Regions from separate parts of the Streptomyces sp. NPDC032940 genome, predicted to be linked through region 1. Evidence: riboswitches for the same ligand, from Rfam matches in the RefSeq annotation. Region 1 holds a riboswitch; each other region holds the start of a gene.
What was found. A riboswitch is a leader RNA that binds a small molecule or an ion and turns the genes downstream of it on or off. The one in region 1 is predicted to bind thiamine pyrophosphate.
Positions count from the first base shown of each region.

Region 1 (2,258 bases):
CCGACCAGGGCACCACCCGCAAGACGCTGTGGAAGCTCTTCGACGGCACGCTCGTCGAGTCCGTGCTGATGCGCTACCCGGACCGGGTGACCATGTGCATCAGCTCCCAGGCCGGCTGCGGCATGAACTGTCCGTTCTGCGCGACCGGGCAGGCCGGGCTCGACCGGAATCTGTCCACCGCCGAGATCGTGCACCAGATCGTGGACGGCATGCGGTCGCTCAGGGACGGCGAGGTGCCGGGCGGACCGGCGCGGCTGAGCAACATCGTCTTCATGGGGATGGGCGAGCCGCTCGCCAACTACAACCGGGTCGTGGGGGCCATCCGTCGGCTCACCGACCCCGAGCCCGACGGGCTGGGGCTCTCCCAGCGCGGGATCACCGTCTCCACGGTCGGTCTCGTCCCCGCGATCCACCGGTTCGCCGACGAGGGCTTCAAGTGCCGGCTCGCCATCTCCCTGCACGCCCCCGACGACGAGCTGCGCGACACCCTCGTCCCCGTCAACACGCGCTGGAAGGTGCGTGAGGTGCTGGACGCCGGGTTCGAGTACGCGGCGAAGTCCGGGCGCCGGCTGTCCATCGAGTACGCGCTGATCCGGGACATCAACGACCAGGCGTGGCGCGGCGACCGGCTCGGACGGCTGCTCAAGGGCAAGCCGGTGCACGTCAACCTCATCCCGCTCAACCCGACGCCGGGCTCGAAGTGGACCGCCTCACGGCCCGAGGACGAGAAGGCGTTCGTCGCGGCGATCGAGGCGCACGGTGTGCCGGTGACCGTCCGGGACACCCGTGGCCAGGAGATCGACGGGGCGTGTGGTCAGCTCGCCGCCGGCGAGCGGTAGTCTGACCGGCGTACACCCGCGTTTTCAGACATCTTCATATTCCGACAGGGGAGCGCCACAGCGCTGAGAGTGCGGCACCGGCCGCAGACCCTCCGAACCTGGCCCAGGTCATTCTGGGTAGGGAGATCGGTCATCACTCGAGCTGTTGCGCCCTGCCCGGGTCCCTCGCCAAGGGGTCCGGGCGGGGCCGCGTCTTCTCCTGGTAACCCAGGAGGAATTCCGTGAGCATCACCAAGAAGGCCGGCGTCCTGGCGGTCGGGCTCGGTCTCGTCGGCGGCCTGGCCGCCTGTGGATCGTCGTCGTCCGACGGCGACGACCAGGGGTCCGCCGGTGCCAGGACCGTGACCCTCGTCAGCCATGACTCGTGGGCCGCGTCCAAGAGCGTCATCGCCGAGTTCGAGAAGAGCTCCGGCTACCGGGTCAAGGTCCTCGAGGACGGCGACGCCGGGCAGGCCGTCAACAAGGCCATCCTCACCAAGGACAACCCACAGGGCGACGTCTTCTTCGGCGTCGACAACACCCTCCTGTCGCGGGCGCTGGACAACGGCCTGTTCCAGCCGTACGAGCCCAAGGGCTCCGACATGATCCTGCCCGAGTACCGGGTCGACCAGGACAAGCACCGCGTCACCCCCATCGACACCGGTGACATCTGCGTCAACTACGACAAGGCGTACTTCAGCGAGCACAAGCTGACCCCGCCCGACTCCTTCGACGACCTGATCAAGCCGGAGTACAAGAACCTCCTCGTCACCGAGGACGCCGGCAGCTCCTCGCCCGGCCTCGGCTTCCTGCTGGGCACCGCCGCCAAGTACGGGGACGGGGGCTGGGAGGGGTACTGGAAGAAGCTGAAGGCCAACGGCGTCAAGGTCGTCGACGGCTGGGAGCAGGCGTACAACGAGGAGTTCTCCGGCTCGGCCGGCGGCAAGAAGGCCAAGGGCGACCGTCCCCTCGTGGTCTCCTACGCGTCCTCGCCGCCCGCCGAGGTGATCTACGCCGATCCGAAGCCGGACACCGCGCCGACCGGCGTCGCCACCGGCACCTGCTTCCGTCAGGTCGAGTACGCGGGCCTGCTGAGCAACGCGAAGAACACCGAGGGCGGAAAGGCGCTGCTGGACTTCCTGGTCAGCAAGAAGTTCCAGGACGACATGCCGCTGAACATGTTCGTGTACCCGGTGCGCGAAGCCGCCCAGGTGCCGCCGGAGTTCGTGAAGTACGGGCCGCAGGCCGAGAACCCGCAGACCCTGGACCCCGAGAAGATCGCCGACAACCGTGACCAGTGGGTCAAGTCGTGGACCTCACTCCTCCTGAAGTGACCGGACCGGCCAAGGCCGCCCGCCCCGCCGTCCCCCGGCGGCGGGGCGGGGGCGCGGCACGGCTGGCCCTGATGGCCGGTCCCGTCGCGTTCTTCGCGGTCTTCTT
Region 1 is NZ_JBEZVJ010000015.1:124,348-126,605, reverse strand. It holds gene rlmN (23S rRNA (adenine(2503)-C(2))-methyltransferase RlmN) at 1-839, shown strand, start outside; TPP riboswitch at 876-981, shown strand; gene AB0E77_RS19935 (thiamine ABC transporter substrate-binding protein) at 1,061-2,152, shown strand; gene AB0E77_RS19930 (iron ABC transporter permease) at 2,224-2,258, shown strand, end outside.

Region 2 (2,258 bases), on a different contig from region 1:
CGTCGTCCAGGGTGCGCAGCAGATGGACGCCGGGGACGCCGTCGGCACCGGGCAGCCGGACCGGTTCGGCGCCGGTCGCGACGACGAGGACGTCGTACGGCACCGGGCCGCCGGAGGTGTCCAGGACGTGCGCGCCGGGGCGCAGGCCCAGTGCCTCGCAGCCCAGCCGCAGCTCGATGCCGAGCGCCTCGAAGTCGACGTCGAAGGCGGAGCCCTCGGCCGTGCCGAGCAGGACGGCCTTGGACAGCGGGGGCCGGTCGTAGGGCTGATGGGGTTCGGCACCGATCAGGGTCACGGTCCCGGTGAAGCCCTGCTCGCGCAGCGCGACCGCGGTCTGCACGCCCGCCATGCCGGCACCGACGACGACCACCCGGCGCTCCGCGTCCGCTCCCCGCTCCTGCGTCTGCTCGCTCACCTGATCAACCTTAGACACCCGGTGAACGGCCGGTCAGTCCTCGTGCGCGGTGATCTCCTCCACAACGCTCGTCCCGCTGCCCTCGCGCGACTCCCATTCCCAGGTCTCCTCCAGACGCACCCGCCCGTCGGGCAGGCCGACGACCGTCGACACGCAGTGCCCCGACGAGGTGCTGCCGTCGGTCCTGAGCTGTACGTACCGGAAGTCGAGCCGGTCGCCCGCGCGCGTGCCCACCAGCCGGCCGCGGACGACGTCGCCGCCCGCGTACTCGGCCCAGACCGCGCCGTCCTCCTCGTGGTAGGTGAACCGGGTGCGGGTGCCCACCTGCCCGGGAGCCTGGTCGGCGACCGGGGCGAGGACGAGACCGTCGAGCGAACGGGCCATGGTGGAGGCTCCCTTACGAGTTCGGCGCGCTGCGGGCTAGGGTGGCCAACGTAAAGCACTCGCGGGAGCCCGGACGCACCGGGCTGAGAGGGAGGCTGGCGGCCTCCGACCGTACGAACCTGATCCGGGTCATGCCGGCGAAGGGAGGGGCTGGACGCCCATGTCGTCCCCATCGATCGCACCATCCGTGCCACCCCGTACGCAGGACGTCCTCGTCGTGGGCGGCGGGATCATCGGCCTGGTCACGGCCTGGCGCTCCGCGCAGCGCGGGCTCGCCACGGCCCTCGTGGACCCCGAGCCGGGCGGTGGCGCCGCCCAGGTCGCGGCCGGGATGCTGGCCGCCGTCACGGAACTGCACTACGGCGAGCAGACGCTGCTCGCGCTGAACCTCGCCTCGGCCCACCGCTATCCGGAGTTCGCCGCCGAGCTGACCGACCTCACGGGCCACGACCTCGGCTACCGCCGCTGCGGCACCCTGGCCGTCGCACTGGACGCCGACGACCGTGCCCACCTGCGGGAACTGCACGCGCTTCAGGAGCGCTCGGGTCTGGAGTCCGAGTGGCTGTCGGGGCGCGAGTGCCGGCGCCTGGAGCCGATGCTCGCGCCGGGCGTGCGCGGCGGCCTGCGGGTGGACGGCGACCACCAGATCGACCCCCGGCGCCTGGCCGGCGCGCTCGTGGCCGCCTGCGAGCGGGCGGGCGTGGTCTTCCACCGGATGTGGGCCGACCGGCTCACGGTCGCCGGGGACCGGGCGACCGGCGTCGTCACCGCCGACGGCACGGTGCTGACGGCCGGGCAGGTGGTGCTGGCCGGGGGCAGTCTGAGCGGGCGCCTCGCGGGCGTGCCCGAGGCCGTGCTGCCGCCGGTGCGGCCGGTCAAGGGGCAGGTGCTGCGGCTGACCATGCCGCGCGCGCACGGGCCGCTGCTGGGCCGGACGGTACGTGCCGTGGTCCGCGGCAACCCCCTCTACCTGGTGCCCCGGGAGAGCGGCGAGCTGGTCGTCGGCGCCACCAGCGAGGAGCTGGGCTGGGACACGACGGTGACCGCGGGCGGCGTCTACGAGCTGCTGCGCGACGCCCACGAGCTGGTGCCGGGCATCACCGAGCTGCCCCTCACGGAGACCCGTGCGGGCCTGCGCCCCGGCTCCCCGGACAACGCCCCGCTGCTCGGCCCGACCGGCCTCGACGGACTGCTGCTGGCCACCGGCCACTACCGCAACGGGGTGCTGCTGACCCCGGTCACCGGCGACGTCATGGCGCACGTCCTGACCACCGGGGAGCTCCCGGAGGAGGGCCGCCCCTTCACTCCCCGGCGCTTCGCCGCCGGCGCGGCGCGCGCGGAGCGGGCCGGCACGGAGCGGGCCGTCCGCACCGAGCAGACCCGCACGGAGCAGACCGCTTTCACGGAGCAGACCGTATGAACATCTCCGTCAACGGGGAGCCGCGCGAGGTGGCTCCCG
Region 2 is NZ_JBEZVJ010000002.1:322,051-324,308, reverse strand. It holds gene AB0E77_RS04100 (FAD-dependent oxidoreductase) at 1-415, opposite strand, end outside; gene AB0E77_RS04095 (hypothetical protein) at 449-799, opposite strand; TPP riboswitch at 851-962, shown strand; gene thiO (glycine oxidase ThiO) at 960-2,219, shown strand; gene thiS (sulfur carrier protein ThiS) at 2,216-2,258, shown strand, end outside.
Region 2: it holds a riboswitch for thiamine pyrophosphate, as region 1 does, so the genes downstream of both, thiO (glycine oxidase ThiO) here and AB0E77_RS19935 (thiamine ABC transporter substrate-binding protein) in region 1, are expected to answer to the same signal.

Region 3 (2,258 bases), on a different contig from region 1:
CCGGATGCCCGCGCGGTACAGGCCGCGCCAGCCCATCGTCGGATTGGCCTCGTGCAGCTCCCAGACCGCCGATGTCTGGGTGACCGTCACGTCGTCGAGGACACCGAGCGAACCGATGATGACCCCGGCGAGCAGCAGACCGCTCATGTCGATCGACGGATACAGACCGTGGATCAGACCGGTGTTGTCGTCGGTGTTGCCGGTGAGCGCGGCCCAGCCGATGAACAGCGACCCCAGGACACCGATCAGCAGCAGCGAGACCAGGGTTCCCAGCACGGCCACGGAGGTCCGCGCCGACAGCCCGTGGCACAGGTACAGGGCGATCAGCATGATGGCGCTGGACCCGATCACCGCCACGAGCAGCGGGTTCGAGCCCTGCAGGATGGCGGGCAGGATGAAGAAGTTCAGCAGCAAAAAGCTGATGGCCAGCGAGATCAGGGCCATCAGACCCCGCAGCCGGCCGACGACCACGACGGCGACCGCGAAGATGCCGGCGAGCAGGGCCAACGGGAACCCGCGGTCGACGTCGGTCACCGAGTACTGCAGGTCCTTCGGCGCGGAGGGCTCGTAGGCGACGATCACCTTCTGGCCCTCGTGCAGCTGACGCGTCTGGTCCGGCTGCACGATCTCGTTGAAGGTACGGCCCTTGTCCTTGCCGGTGTCGACGCGGATCGTCGCCCGCTTGCAGTCGCCGTTCGCCTGCTGCACCGCGGAGGAGCCCTCCGCGGTAGAGGTGTCACCGGTCGGGGGGACACCGGAGGCGTTGGCGGACTTGCAGCTCAGCCTCTCCACCTTGGTGACCGTGGCCTCCTGCGTCTGCCGGTCGAAACCGACACCGGTGCGCTCGTGCGCCGGCGCGCCGCCCGGCCAGAGCACGGCGAGCCCGACCACCACCGCCGCGGCGAAGGGGATGAGGACCGCTGCGATGACCTTCCGCAGATGGCGTGAGACGGGCGCCGCGGGTCCGTGTCCGTGGCTGTGCCCGTGCCCGTTCCCGTGCCCGTGTCCACCGCCGCCGTGCCCGCCGTCACCGGTGTGCTCAGGTCGGTCCGCCGCACCGTACGGGCCTTCGGAGGCATGGCTCTCCGCACTCCCGGCGCCTGCGTGCGCGCCCGGGCCGCGGTGAGGCTCGTGCGGTGGGTAGGAAGGGTGCTGGGTCGTGGTCACCGACCGATCATCGCAAGAACGAGGGGGGCCCTCTGTTCACCGCGCCCGAATTGACGCTAGCGTGGGGGCACCTTTGTACACGCGGGAGCTCGGAGCACCGGGCTGAGAGGGCGCTGACCTCCGTCCCAGCGATGTTTCACGGGAAACGTCACCGAAGTCGAGTGATGTTGCCCACGAGACATCGGCAGACGGATACCGCTGCGTCGACCGCTGAACCTGTTACCGGGTAATGCCGGCGTAGGGAGTAGGTCTCATGACCATCAAGGACGCACGCACGCCTGCCTCCACCCAGCACTCCGCCGAGGCGGAGTCCGCGGAGGCCGGGAAGTCCATCGGCTGGCACAAGGCGTACGTCGAGGGCTCTCGCCCCGACCTGCGGGTGCCGGTCCGTCAGGTGCACCTCACCAACGGGCAGTCGGTCACGCTCTACGACACCTCCGGCCCGTACACCGATCCACTCATCGAAACCGACGTCCGCAGGGGGCTGCCGCCGCTGCGGGAGAACTGGGTCATCGCCCGCGGTGACACGGAGGAGTACGCGGGCCGTCCCGTCCGTCCCGAGGACGACGGGATCAAGCACACCTCGCCCCGCGGTGGTCTGCGCAACCTGGACGCGGTCTTCCCCGGTCGTCCGCGTCAGCCGCGCCGTGGCCGCAGCGGGACGGCGGTGACCCAGCTCGCGTATGCGCGCCGGGGTGAGATCACGCCTGAGATGGAGTACGTGGCCATCCGGGAGAACGTCGCACCGGAGGTGGTCCGTGAGGAGATCGCCGCCGGGCGGGCCGTGCTGCCGGCCAACGTCAATCACCCGGAGATCGAGCCTATGATCATCGGCAAGCGGTTCCTGGTGAAGGTGAACGCCAACATCGGCAACTCGGCGGTGACGTCCTCCATCGAGGAGGAGGTCGAGAAGATGACCTGGGCGACCCGGTGGGGCGCCGACACGGTCATGGACCTGTCCACCGGCCGCAACATCCACACCACCCGCGAGTGGGTGCTGCGCAACTCCCCCGTGCCCATCGGCACCGTGCCGCTCTACCAGGCGCTGGAGAAGGTCGACGGCCGGGCCGAGGAGCTGACCTGGGAGATCT
Region 3 is NZ_JBEZVJ010000020.1:89,825-92,082, forward strand. It holds gene AB0E77_RS23140 (YibE/F family protein) at 1-1,167, opposite strand, end outside; TPP riboswitch at 1,239-1,428, shown strand; gene thiC (phosphomethylpyrimidine synthase ThiC) at 1,421-2,258, shown strand, end outside.
Region 3: it holds a riboswitch for thiamine pyrophosphate, as region 1 does, so the genes downstream of both, thiC (phosphomethylpyrimidine synthase ThiC) here and AB0E77_RS19935 (thiamine ABC transporter substrate-binding protein) in region 1, are expected to answer to the same signal.